Regions from separate parts of the Vibrio sp. 2132-1 genome, predicted to be linked through region 2. Evidence: riboswitches for the same ligand, from Rfam matches in the RefSeq annotation. Region 2 holds a riboswitch; the other holds the start of a gene.
The links. Region 2 has a riboswitch for cyclic di-GMP ahead of R8N47_RS15735 (TfoX/Sxy family DNA transformation protein). Riboswitches for the same ligand answer to the same signal wherever they lie in the genome.
Positions count from the first base shown of each region.

Region 1: it holds a riboswitch for cyclic di-GMP, as region 2 does, so the genes downstream of both, gbpA (N-acetylglucosamine-binding protein GbpA) here and R8N47_RS15735 (TfoX/Sxy family DNA transformation protein) in region 2, are expected to answer to the same signal.

Region 1 is NZ_JAWPON010000005.1:168,624-175,527, forward strand. It holds gene R8N47_RS07110 (patatin family protein) at 1-41, shown strand, start outside; gene gbpA (N-acetylglucosamine-binding protein GbpA) at 95-1,558, opposite strand; cyclic di-GMP riboswitch class I at 1,657-1,757, opposite strand; gene R8N47_RS07120 (fasciclin domain-containing protein) at 2,030-2,530, opposite strand; gene R8N47_RS07125 (cryptochrome/deoxyribodipyrimidine photo-lyase family protein) at 2,611-4,092, opposite strand; gene R8N47_RS07130 (DUF6482 family protein) at 4,201-4,506, shown strand; gene R8N47_RS07135 (rhodanese-related sulfurtransferase) at 4,575-5,555, opposite strand; gene R8N47_RS07140 (alpha/beta fold hydrolase) at 6,019-6,904, opposite strand, start outside.
Region 2 is NZ_JAWPON010000013.1:81,281-88,184, forward strand. It holds gene torD (molecular chaperone TorD) at 174-821, shown strand; gene purR (HTH-type transcriptional repressor PurR) at 1,290-2,294, shown strand; cyclic di-GMP riboswitch class I at 2,582-2,671, shown strand; gene R8N47_RS15735 (TfoX/Sxy family DNA transformation protein) at 2,788-3,378, shown strand; gene R8N47_RS15740 (TVP38/TMEM64 family protein) at 3,493-4,179, shown strand; gene R8N47_RS15745 (DUF2007 domain-containing protein) at 4,200-4,520, shown strand; gene R8N47_RS15750 (alpha/beta fold hydrolase) at 4,552-5,355, opposite strand; gene glgA (glycogen synthase GlgA) at 5,465-6,904, opposite strand, start outside.

The DNA.
Region 1 (6,904 bases), on a different contig from region 2:
TTCATGGTTTAGACCGGGAAAATTGTCATTTTTGCGTTTGATTATAAAAGAGCCTCATAGTGAGGCTCTTTTTACTTAACGTTCGAAGGGTGATTTAGTTGACTTTATCCCAAGCCATCTCCCAGTGTGAACCTATTCCAGGCTCGTAATGGTTTGCGCTTTCTTTCCACTGCATACAGTAACCAGAGTATGGGAAAGGTTTACATTGATAAATGCCCCCGTCGCTGGCAAGCACTTTTGTGCCCGCAGTGTAGCTAGATAGTCCTTCAGGGAAGACAAAATCGTACTCACCAGATGGTGGTGGAGTAACTGACTCTTCTTTTAAGTGAAAGTCGAGTGTTTGCTGATCCACCAAGTTGCCATCTTTGTCCTTAATACGTGTCACGAGCATATGGTGACCCGGCTCTGATTTACTTAAAGCGAGCGATATCGCCTCTACCGAGCCGTCTTTCATTTCGTTTGCCCAACTTGCAAGTGGTTCGCGATGGTGATTGTAAACGGTGAGTTCTGCATTTAAATCGCCTTCAGCAGTTAGTGTCAGATCCAACGTTGTCGGTGTTGACTCAATGATATACTCGTCTGCTAAGCCATCTACTGTGAGTGAGTATTCTGGGACAGGAGTTTCAATGTTATAGCCGATCTCTACTCGCTTAAGGCCGCTATTTGCTTGCAGATACACCGGATTAGTACCATAAACAGGAGTGAATTTATCCTCTGCATACTGCCCGGCTTGCAGTTTTGCTTGTTCTTGGTTTAGCTTAGTCGCGAGTGTGTAAGACCAGTTTTTCGCTTGGCCCATTGCTGCATCGGTAATTTCTAGTTCAGTTCTATACGCCACGTTTTCACCTGCTTGATCAAATACGCGTGTATAAACCGAATCCCCAATATTTAAATCCATTGTAGGAATAATTTGACCGCCTTGCTTCCAATCTGGAATAACGGGACTGCCACCATCAAATTTCACATCGATCACGTTATAAAATGAGGCTGCAGTGTCGCCAACATCCCATACTGCCAGGATGACATGGTATCCCTCGCGAGTAGGCACATTACATTGATGGCTTACCTGTTTCGGGGGTTGAACCATATTGCCGTCGACGACACAGAAAGGAGTTAGATCAAAAGAGTCTCGTGATAGTGAAGCGTTTGGGTTCCAATCAGGCTTGGTGATGTAATATTTCCAGTCGCGCGTCACGTGGTTAGCGGTAAATGTCCATTCAAAAGTTTGTGTACCTGCTTGAATAGGACGTTTTACCCAACGGTCGGCAGTTTGCTCATCAAGGGCAGCTGCTAAAGCGGTTTCGGCACTCGCTATTTTACCATCGCGAGGCCCTGTTTCGGGAAAGCCATCAGGGCCTTCAACGCTTTGCGGTTCATATTGAATCGCACCGCAGTTATTATTTTTTTCGTTAGTATCTGGCGTTGGATACTTACATAGTGCCGAGCGACTTGCAGCGACACCACCATTGGTTTCTGATACATAACCGTGAGCCGCAGCACCTGAACTAATGCTTGCAAGTGCTAACGCGAGTACGGATTTGGTTGGAAATGATTTCATCACATGTCCTCTGTTATGGCTGACAAACTAATGTCACACCCCGGCGCATGCTGAGCATAAAGCAACGCTACAGCAACTGGACTTCTGTAACACTGCGTTATGGTAACCCCGCTATCATGCGCATTCTTTTAGATTTTTAAATGCTGACAGACCGGAAGCTTTGCGTCCCACCCTTTCGAATGGTTTGCCGAAATGTGATTGAGCAGCCAAAATTTAGCTTAAGAATTTACATGTGGAAAAGTAAACGTCACTGACATGGAATCCTGTTCTCAAATTGAAAGATAACGATATCTTAATCTCGTCAATATTATGCAGTATCGTCTTGCAAGGTATTGATTTTAATTTTGTTTTTATCTTTTTTATAACCATGGCGAATGAGTGGAGGTTTGTTGGCGATAAGTGAAGAGGAATCGTGCTAAGGGTGAAAGAAGTTCTGTCTAAAGGGCGGAGTGTACCGCCCTCTGAATGGTGTTATTTCGGCATGATGACAGTATCAATCACGTGAATGACACCGTTTTTAGCTTTCACATCGGTTGCAATGACATTTGCATCGTTAACCATGACTTTATCGCCCATGGTTTTAATCATCACATCTTGCCCCTGAACCGTAGTCGCTTTGTCTAGCTTAACAACATCGGCAGCCATCACTTTCCCTGGCACGACGTGATAAGTCAAAACAGATACTAACTTGTCTTTGTTTTCCGGCATTAAGAGCATGTCGACTGTGCCGTCTGGCAGTTTTGCAAAAGCGTCATCCGTTGGTGCAAAAACAGTAAATGGGCCTTCCCCTTTGAGAGTGTCAACCAAGCCCGCTGCTTTTACCGCAGCAACAAGCGTATTGAAAGAGCCGTTTTCAGCGGCAACGTCGACAATATCGGCTTTCATCATGCCATGCTCATGAGCCTTGACGGGAAGCATAAAAGATAACGTCGCCATCAGTGTCGCCGCGATAACTAAGATACGTTTGAACATAATGTGTTCCTTACTAGTTGAGGGTACAACGGGTTCCCTGGAGTGTGTTTGCATTTGTACGCATTGTGATTGAGAGATGATCATCGCGTCCTACTTTCTTTTGAGGGTCTAACATGTCGCGCAAGAATTCGTCTGCCTTCTTGTTTCACATCGGCTCGTTTCCGCCACGTCCATAAGCGCTCTCTTGCTGCCTTAGCTGCGTTGTCTGGTGTGATAATAGGTGCAAGGTAACGGCTATCTGGCTGCAACTGATACATGACAGCTTCCATCTGGGTCATTGTCCAAGGCTCGAATAAAAGAGGGGGAGGAACCATTTGCAATTCAGGTACCCACTTGTAGATGAACGTGCCGTCAGGATCATGTTCTTGGGCTTGCTTGATCGGATTATAAATACGGATTGTGTTAGTCCCGGTTACTCCTGCTTGCATTTGGAATTGTGGGTAATGAATTCCGGGCTCAAAGTCGAGAAACAGTTGCGCTAAATGCGTTACACCTACTCGCCAATTCATGTTCATGTGGTGAGTAAGAAAGCTAACCAGCATGGCACGCATGCGAAAGTTAATGTAACCAGTGTGGTGCAAACAGCGCATGCAGGCATCAATCAAAGGTACGCCAGTATGCCCGGATTTCCATGCTGCTAACTTTTCTTCATCGAAAGTACTACTTTGTTTAATCAATGGTTCGTAAGCCCGATTAACGCAGTAAAACTCCATGTCGTATTCCGATTCGAATTTTTGGATGAAGTGACAGTGCCAATGAAGCCGTGAAGACAATGCAATTAAGCTGCGACGAAACCCAGCGACTTGCCAGTGTTTCAAAAGGTATTGATAAACTTCACGCAAGGATATGTTACCCCAAGCGAGATATGGAGAAAGTCGAGTACAGGCTGTGCGTGAGGCTGTGGGACTAGAAATGCTTCGATAGTAATCACGACCTCGACGATGGAAAAAGTCCTCTAGTGTTTTCCAAGCGAGCCGGCTTCCTCCCGTTTGCATTCCTTTGCATTTTGATAGCCAGGATGATGGTGGCGAAAACGAACAGCCGAGAGCTTCTGCATCCAATGAATGCAATAAGTCGGTTTGGAGCTCAATAGGGCTTATTGAGGCTCTCATGACAGAGTCCCAATGTTTGTCCCAACCTTGCCGGTTTATTGCCCCTCTGATTACAGCACCGTGTTCGAATTCAAACCAGTCGATGTTCTGCTCATACAGCCAAGCGGCAACTTGTCGGTCTCGTTCAAAGGTGCAGTTGAGTCCTATTTCTTGGTGAGAAAAAACAGCGTTGATTTGATATTGCGCTTGAATTGATTGGAAACATGCTAAGGCATCGTCAAACAGCACCGTGATTCGATGCCCATACGCTTTGAGCGTTTCATCCATGTCTTGCAGTGATTGCCAAACAAATCGCCAGTGGCGCTCAGAATAGTGTGGGTTGTTCAATAGCAATGGTTCAACAATATACAAAAGCACAGTTGGGTGCTTTGTTGATAATGCTTGAGTTAGTGGTTGATGGTCAGTCAGCCTTAAATCTCGCTTTAACCACACGACATTGATTGTTTGCATCGGAATCCTCTTTGTTTCCGATGTTGTACGCAAGTAAACCGAAGAAATCTCATCCAATGATCGGTTTTATTCTACAAAACGTAGAGGTAACTTTCAGGGAGGTGACACATGGCAATACCATTGAGTAAGTTACAAAAATACTTCTATGTAGACAAATTGGTCATTCATTCGCTTGATCTCGCATTGTACCAGGCATCTGTCGTGATTGATGGAGAAGCGCAATTTATCACTGATGACAACGGTATCTTTTTGAGGGCTCATTCCCTGATCGAGATGCAAAAGAAGTGCAGGAATATCAAAGCAAATAAGCAGGTTTTAGTACATCAAAGTGCTTATGATGAAATGGTGGGGCTACCCGAAGGCAAAAGAGACAATCAACTAGAGGTATTGGTGAGGGATACAAAATTGTATTGAAAGAGTATTGGTGCGTAGTAAAAGCGAGCCACCTTACGGCAGCTCGCTAAATATAAGGAGAGTTGGGCTTAGTCTTGTTTACGCTGCGCTTCTTTTTGCGCGTACTTAGCGGCACGTCGGGCTTCTCTTTGCTTGGCACTTTCACCACCAACATGCTGCTCGCCTCGCTGCTCTGCAAGAACAACTTGTTTTTCACGCTCGCGGAATCGAGCAATTTGTTCTTCTGAGTGTGTGCCGTGACATTTTGGACAGCTCACGCCTTGCTCGAACAATTCTGACTGTTTGTCTTCTTCAGTGATCGGTAGACGACAAGCGTTACATAAATCGTAATCTGCTTTTTCTAGCTGGTGGTTCACGGCAACACGACCGTCAAATACGTAACAATCGCCTTCCCACATGCTCTCTTCTTGAGGAACTTCTTCAAGATATTTAAGAATGCCGCCTTCTAGGTGGTAGACCTCATCAAAGCCCTGTTCTTTCATGTAAGCCGTTGATTTTTCGCAGCGGATACCACCGGTACAGAACATCGCAACTTTCTTGTGTTTTGCCGGGTCCATGTTTTCTTTTACATAGTCTGGGAATTCACGAAAGGTTTCAGTATTTGGGTTTACAGCGCCTTTGAATGTCCCGATCTCGATTTCGTAATCATTACGTGTATCGACAACAAACACTTCAGGATCAGCAATAAGATCGTTCCACTCTTGAGGTTTCACGTAAGTACCCACTACGTGGCGAGGGTCTATACCTTCAACACCTAATGTTACGATCTCTTTTTTCAGTTTCACTTTGGTGCGATTGAATGGCTGGGTCTCAGAATACGACTCTTTGTATACGGTGCCAGTCAAACGAGGTTCGTTGTTTAGCCACTCCAGTAGCGTATCAATACCTGCACGATCAGATGCAACAGTACCGTTGATACCTTCACTTGCCAGTAGTAATGTTCCGCGAATATGGTGTTTTTCCATCAACGCAAGTAATGGCTCGCGTAGCTCTTGATAGTTATTCAGCTCAACAAACTTGTACAGCGCACAAACTACATACTGACTCATGAGGTTTCCTTTAAAAATACAGGTGGTCAACGACCTTAAAATTTTAGCGGCACGAAGTATACCTGACTAAACTAGTCGGAAATACGGACAAATTATACGGATATTATGAGTAGGCGGGGCCTGGCGGTCTTTGATAGGGGGTGCATGTCCGCAGGTGAAGCCGCTATGTGTTCAAATTATAAGCATTAATTATAGTGAGTCAGGTAGGTTGGGGCCGATACTTTTGGTTTAAATTTATGTTGTTATTCTGTTTTAGGCCCTTCAAAAAAGTTAGGCGCAAGAAGCACCAAATAATCACCGGAGTCATTGACAAGGAAAGGACATGTCGCAGTTTTATACATGAGGTGGTGAGGGATAAAGGTTTAGGGACAAAGAGTGAATGACTGATCGCCATTGTTCATAAACCGCTATAAACGCCTTTTCACCACATACTGAAAAGGCGTATTTCTAATTTCTGCCGTGCTTATTTCAACGTAGCTGCGGTCTGTTTGCCCATGGCTATGAGCCTATCGAGAATACGTTCACCGTCGGCACGTAAACCGTTGTGCTCGTACTCATTGGTGATCCACGCTTTTGAATTTGGTATTAACGCGAGCGTCTCTCGACTGATATCCATTTCAACAAACATATCATCGGCGTAAACGGCGCAACTGACAGGCACTTTGTTCTGAGCCAGTTGTGTTTGATCGTACAGCGTTGTCCAATCTTCTTTCGCGGCCAATATTTCTGCGGCGTCTTTTAGTGGTTTAAGGTTGACGTATTGGTCGAACATCCACGGGAAGACCATTTCCCCCGTAAAGTAAAATGGCTGGCCAGGTTCATAATTAAACTCTGTTCGGGTTTGGCGAACACGGTGCGCACTCCAATTCGACGCAAAGCCTTGGCAGTAAATCGATTCATGCAAAATGGCGTAGATCGGGTTGGTTTGGAAGTTTTGCTGCGCCAACATATCGTTCAAGAACTCATAGCGAAGTTGTGGTTTGCCGTCCACTTCAATCAACGCGCTTTCTAGCCAATAGTAAGTTGGCAAGAAAGTATCACTCACACCAAAGTTGATGCCGATTTGTTGAAATTGCTCCACCGTGAAGCGTTGACCATTTGGTAGGTACTCTTCGTTTTCCAGCAAGTGATTCGCAATGTTTTGGCAAAGTTGTTGCGCATTGGGAAATTGTTGGAAGAACGCTTGGTTTTTCTCCATGGTGCGTTTGAAGGTGGCTTCATACACATCGTCGGCATGACGCGAGACTGATGGCACGCCACCTGTGATGTAGCTTTGTAGCAAGCTGTCTGGGAACAAAGACAAATAGGTGAGGGAGCAAAAACCACCAAAGCTTTGACCTAAGATCGCC
Region 2 (6,904 bases):
AGCGTTTTTATTGATTCAAAACAAGCTTGCCCATTGCTATTAATAAACGGTCATTTTTGACCATAAAACATAACAATTATAGTTACTGCTATTCATTTTAATTGATTACACTTAGGGGATATCCCTAATTGACTTTGTGATGCATGACTTGAAGCATCATTCAGGAGCCCAAAATGCAAGAAGTGAAAGCTTTTAATGAAAAACGCGCTGAAATTTACTGGTGGTTTTCGAGCTTGTTCGCAAAAGAACTAACAGAGAAAGAATTGGAAGCCTATCACAGTGTTGAAATTCGCAGTTTTCTCGCAGGTTTAGGTGAAAATGAGTCGCTAAAACCAGCCGTTGATAGCCTAGTTGATGCGCTGAATCGGTTACAAGATCGTGAAGATGCACAACTAGAGCTTGCAGCTGACTTTTGTGAACTGTTTTTGAAGACAGAAAAATACGGCGCTCTTCCTTACGCATCCATGTACATTGGTGAATCAGGTTTACTGAATGACAAGCCAGCTGAGGAAATGGAAAAGTTGATGGCTGAATTTGGCGTTCAAGTAGACGAAAACCTAAAGGAACCTGCGGATCACTTAGCCGTTGAGCTCGACTTTCTCGGGAACATGATTATCCGCTCAAACGAGCTTGAACAAGAAAAACACATGGAAGAAGCCTTCGTTAAACAAAACGACTTTATCCAGCAACAATTGATGTCTTGGTTACCTCAGTTTTCAGACAAATGTAAACAATTCGACGAATTTGGATTTTACTCGAGTGTCGCGAAACTATTAGTTGCATTTTGTAAACTAGACAGCGCCTACCTTCTTGGTGAATAATTGCCGCCTATTTTTAGGGAGCCTGCCTATCGGGCTTCCTGTATGCCTGAAAGTGACCAATTGTAAGTAACTTGGGTATAATATTCGTTTGCCTTAACTTAGCGCAAAGACGCTTGGTTATTTAGCAGTCAAAATGTGACTTCAAATACACAAATCTCTTGCTGAAAACATTGCTAGTCAGTTCACATAGGGCTAAAATGTGAGCGCAAACGATTAAATATGATTTATATGTAAACCGCTGAAATATAGCGGTTTTTGTGTTTTCTTAACAGGTTGATGGCAATTTCTCATCAGATAGAAAAAAGATAAAATTCATCGACCGATGCTGCTACGTACCCTTTTGTCGCACTTGGATCAACCGCTGCCGAGACACTTAGCGCCAATTTTATATTGCTAGGTGTGAAACCATTAGAGCATCAGGTACATCCAATACGACATATTTCAGTAGCTCGATACAGGACACCATTTATGGCCACGATAAAAGACGTTGCTCGCTTAGCCGGCGTTTCCACTACGACAGTTTCGCACGTTATCAATAAAACGCGTTTCGTTGCAGAAGCAACGCAAGAAAAAGTAATGAAAGCCGTTGACGAGCTGAATTACGCGCCAAGTGCCGTTGCACGCAGCCTAAAATGCAACTCAACTCGTACGATTGGCATGTTAGTAACTCAATCAACTAACCTATTTTTCTCAGAAGTGATTGATGGCGTTGAGAGCTACTGTTACCGCCAAGGCTATACTCTGATTTTATGTAACACAGGCGGGATTTACGAAAAACAACGCGATTACATTCGTATGCTGGCTGAAAAGCGCGTTGATGGCATCCTAGTGATGTGTTCTGACTTAACCGAAGAACTAAAAGAGATGCTTGACCGTCATGCGGACATTCCTAAAGTGGTCATGGATTGGGGCCCAGAGAGCTCACAAGCAGACAAGATCATGGATAACTCAGAAGAAGGTGGCTACATTGCAACCAAACATCTGATTGACAATGGTCATACGGATATCGCTTGTCTAAGCGGTCATTTTGAAAAGCTTGCTTGCCAAGAGCGCATTGCAGGTTTCCGTCGCGCAATGAGCGAAGCGAACCTAGCTGTAAATGAAGACTGGATCCTTGAAGGTAACTTTGAATGTGATACGGCCGTATTAGTTGCAGATAAAATTACCGCAATGGACAAGCGCCCGACGGCGGTATTCTGTTTTAACGACACAATGGCTCTAGGCCTAATGAGCCGCTTGCAACAAAACGGGATCAAAATTCCTGAAGATATTTCAGTGATCGGCTACGACAACATCGAGCTTGCGGAATACTTCTCTCCACCGCTAACGACTATCCACCAACCTAAACGTCGTGTTGGTAAAAATGCATTCGAAATTCTACTTGAGCGTATCAAAGATAAAGAACACGAAAAACGAATTTTCGAGATGCAACCTGAGCTTGTAATTCGAAATACTGTGAAAAAAATGAACTAAATTTCACTGTATTTAACCGTGTTAAATAAGCGCTCTACAGGGGCGCTTATTTTTTTGGAAAAATTAAGCATTCTCTAATACTTCACACCACTCTAATAACAATTGACTAACGTTAACTCCCTGTTTTATATAAATGTAATATATATTAAGAACTCCTTTTCAAAGGCCAATTTGCACCTTTCCATATGCAAAATAGAGCATTCAATCTATCATTTTTATTGAACCGAAATCACACTTTTAACGCTAAACCGTGATGTTAATTCAATATAAGAAGTATGCTCATTGTGTCACGCACAGGGCAAACCATTCGAAAGAGTGGGACGCAAAGCCTCCGGCCTGAACCATATTACGATATGGAAGGTAGCGGGGTTACCGATGGCAAGTGTGTAAGCAATGACTTTACTCTGTAATGACATTGTTTTTACGCATGTTTGCTACTCTCTCGGACCTGACTTTTGGTGGCGTAATATTAATTACACCGAGATAACAAAACATGGATAAACCGATACTCAAAGACTCTATGAAGCTATTTGAGGCACTTGGTAATATCAAGTCGCGCTCAATGTTTGGTGGCTTCGGACTATTCGCTGATGAAACAATGTTTGCACTAGTGGTAAACAATCAGCTTCATATCAGAGCAGACCAAAAAACTTCATCTGACTTCGAGAAACAAGGGCTAAAGCCTTACGTTTATAAAAAACGTGGCTTTCCAGTCGTTACAAAGTACTACGCTATTTCCAGCGATTTATGGGAATCAAGCGAACGCTTAATCGAAGTAGCGAATCAATCATTGAAAAAGGCAAAGCTTGAGAAAGAACAGCAAGCAAGTACAAAGCCTAACCGTTTGAAAGATTTGCCTAACTTACGACTGGCTACCGAGCGCATGCTAAAAAAAGCCGGCATCGAATCCGTAGAGAAGCTTGAAGAGGAAGGTGCGCTTAACGCCTATAAAGCGATAAGAGATACGCACTCTGCAACCGTCAACATTGAGTTGCTATGGGCACTAGAAGGGGCTATCAACGGCACTCATTGGAGTGTGGTACCTCAAGCTCGCCGAGATGAGTTGATGAACGGCCTCCAATAAAAGTCGGCCTAAAAACTATCTTGTAAAACCGCAGTCTAATCTGCGGTTTTTTTGTGAAATTTTTTCGGTTTTCCTACTGTCTTATTACATATATCCCAAATTGGAATCAAAATTATGAATAAGAAACTGATATTAGGTCTCATCCTACTAGCGGCTATCGTCTTTTTAGGTATTAACTTTGGCCAGTATTTAACCTTAGAGAATGCAAAAGCCCAACAAGAAGCACTAACTACATACATCGATCAGAATTTTGTATTCTCGGCTGCGATTTACTTTTTTACCTACATTGCAATTACCGCTTTTTCTATCCCAGGAGCGGCAGTAGTCACCTTACTTGGTGCAGCCTTATTTGGTTTTTGGACAAGCTTGCTACTGGTTTCTTTCGCTAGCACTATGGGGGCAACACTGGCCTTCTTGAGCAGCCGATACTTATTGCGTGACTGGGTACAAAACAAATTCGGAAATAAACTCAACGCAATTAATCAAGGTGTCGAAAAAGACGGAGCTTTTTATCTATTTTCCTTGCGTCTAATCCCTGTATTCCCTTTCTTTCTAATCAACTTACTGATGGGCTTAACGCCGATGTCTGTAGGTAGATTTTATCTCACTAGCCAAATAGGTATGCTGCCAGGCACAGCCGTATATCTGAATGCAGGTACTCAATTAGCAACAATTGAAAGCCTATCGGGCATTGTTTCACCCGCAGTATTAGCGTCTTTTGCGCTATTGGGACTATTTCCAATCATCACTAAATGGGTTATGAATAAAGTAAGGCCGACACCAAGTCAGCAAAACTCGTAATTGGTGAAGTGGGTATTTTGATGAAAATATTTATCGCTAAAAACCCAGCAGAAGCACACATTGTATGTGAGCTGCTTAAAGTGGAACAAATTTACTGTGAAGTTCGTGGAGAAGGTATTTTCGGCTTAAAAGGAGAACTGCCGTTTGGTGATGATACCGATCCTTATGTGTGGCTTTTTGACACTGCACAAAAGATGAAAGCTGAAGAAATAGTAAAAGCATATCGAAAACAATCCGATAGGCATGAGTATCAAGATTGGCAATGCCCAAAATGTCATGAAATAAACGAAGGGCAATTTGGTGCATGTTGGCAATGTGGATATCAACTAGGAGAGCTATAGCGGCTCTCCTATTCAGTGGATGCACTCAGTTTTAAGCACATACAGCTTGCTGTTTAATAAACTCGATGGAGTGTTGATTGAAGTCTTCTGGACGCTCTACATTGCATACATGACCACAATTCGGGATTTCTCGTAGAATGCTGAGCTTATGTGCTGCAACCATTTCTTTGACAGGTTTAATAAACATGTAATCCCTGTCGCCCATTAAGTAAAGAGTCGGAATGGGTAACTCTCGATCTTTAAAATATTTCATTAACGGATTTACATCAGCGGCAAGAATAAACCAACGTTTAAATTCTTTTTGGCAAAGCTTCTTGGCTTCGCGAATAAAAAGGTGGCGAGATTCTCGTTGGCTTCTTTGAGGCATAACAATATAAGCGAACAGTTTGTAGAGCCACATGTACGGTAGGATATGCTTACAAAAATTACCTAATTTCACCAATATCTGAGAACGAGTGTTAAGCCTTGTGACAGCACCGCCGAGCACCATCGAACGTACGCGCTCTGATGACAATTCAGCAAGGTTTCGAACAATAATAGTACCAAGCGACATACCGACAAAATGAGCGGATTGGATCTTTAAATGGTCCAATACTTTCAAAATATCTTGGGTAACTTCCGTAAAGGTATAACGGCTAGCAATGAGCTCTTTAAGTAACTGATTTGACTTTCCATGACCTCTTAAATCGATCAGCAATAAGTTAAAGTGTTGCTTGTAAGCTTTAATTTGCTTGAACCAGATAGAAGAGCTACCACCAGCACCGTGCACAAATACAACCCACTCATTACTAGTAGGGTGCAAATAGGTTTTATGAAAAAGTAGCGGCTGGGTCATATTGAGTATCAAAAAGATCGTGCTATTGAGTAAAAAGCCATCCTACCACACTCCCCTTACTCAAGATAATAAAGGCACCTCATTCGGTGCCTTTCGTTACAATTTTAAGTCAAACTAACGCTGAGTGGTAAAGCTGCAAATAAGATTCTGCGGCCTTTTGCCAACAAAAGTCTTGTTGCATCGCGTGCAACTGTACTTTATTCACTTCAGGCTCGTTTTGAGCGTAGAGCAACAGTGCCCTTAGCATCGTTAACAACAATGCCTGCGGTGTCGGTTCGAAAAAAACAAACCCCGTTGCTTCAGATGGGTTTACATCATAATCGCTAACGCTGTCCTTCAAGCCACCAACACCGCGTACTATCGGTAATGTCCCATAAGCCATACTATAGATTTGGTTTAAGCCACATGGTTCAAACTCAGAAGGCATCAAGAAGAAATCAGAACCCGCTTCAACGATATGCGCAAGTTCATTGTCATACGCTTCTACAAAGGCAAATTGGCTAGAAAACTGCGCGGCAACCTCTCGTAACTGAGCGGCAAGAACAGGGTCTCCGGTCCCAACGACAACTAGCTGAACATCGTGCTTCAAAAAATCGGCCAAAGCAGGCAACAAGTAATGAACGCCTTTCTGCTGGGTCAACCGACAAACCATACCGAACATAGCTACATCTTTTTCGGGCAAATTTAGTCTTTGTTGTAATGCTTTTTTACAAGCTTTCTTCCCTTGCGACATACTTTTCTGGTCGGCGCAGTAATTAACCGGCAAGTAGGTATCCGTTTCCGGATTCCAAGCGCTGTAATCACAACCATTCAAGATGCCGACTAAGTCCTGCGCACGTTGCTGAAACTCCCAAGCCATGCCGTGACTGCCAAGCTCTGTTTTTAGTTCCTCTGCGTACGTAGGGCTAACCGCGTTTATCTTATCTGCATTCATTACACCAGCTTTAAGCATCGTAATATGCGTTGCACTCACCGCAGCATCGGGAACGTTTCTACAATGAAACTCTGGCAAACACTGCACGTCTTCATAACTAAATACGCCTTTAAAGACCGCATTGTGAATTGAAATGACGCTTTTAGTATGAGCAAAAAACGGATCATTGCCATACCTGTGCTTGAGCAAAAATGGAACAAGACCTGTGTGCCAATCGTTCGCGTGTATGATATTAGGTTGAAAGGCGAGCTTGGGTAACATATCGAGACATGCTGCACTAAAAAACGCAAAGCGCTCGCCGTTATCAGTATACGCTTGGTTGTTCTCCGCATACATTGATGGTCGATTGAAATACGGCGGACAATCAATCAGGTAAACAGGATTTTGACCTAACATGAGCCGCAAAACTCGATACTCCGTATGCGGCCATGATGTTAATTCTGTTTCTAATACAACTTCTGCGTCTGCGAGTTTATCAATACTGCTGTACGCAGGGATGGTAATTCTTACGTCTTGCTGTAGGTTTTGAAGGGCTTCCGGTAGTGCCTTGGCAACATCTGCCAAGCCACCACTTTTAATGAGGCCTTCAACCTCAGAAGCTACAAACAGAATAGA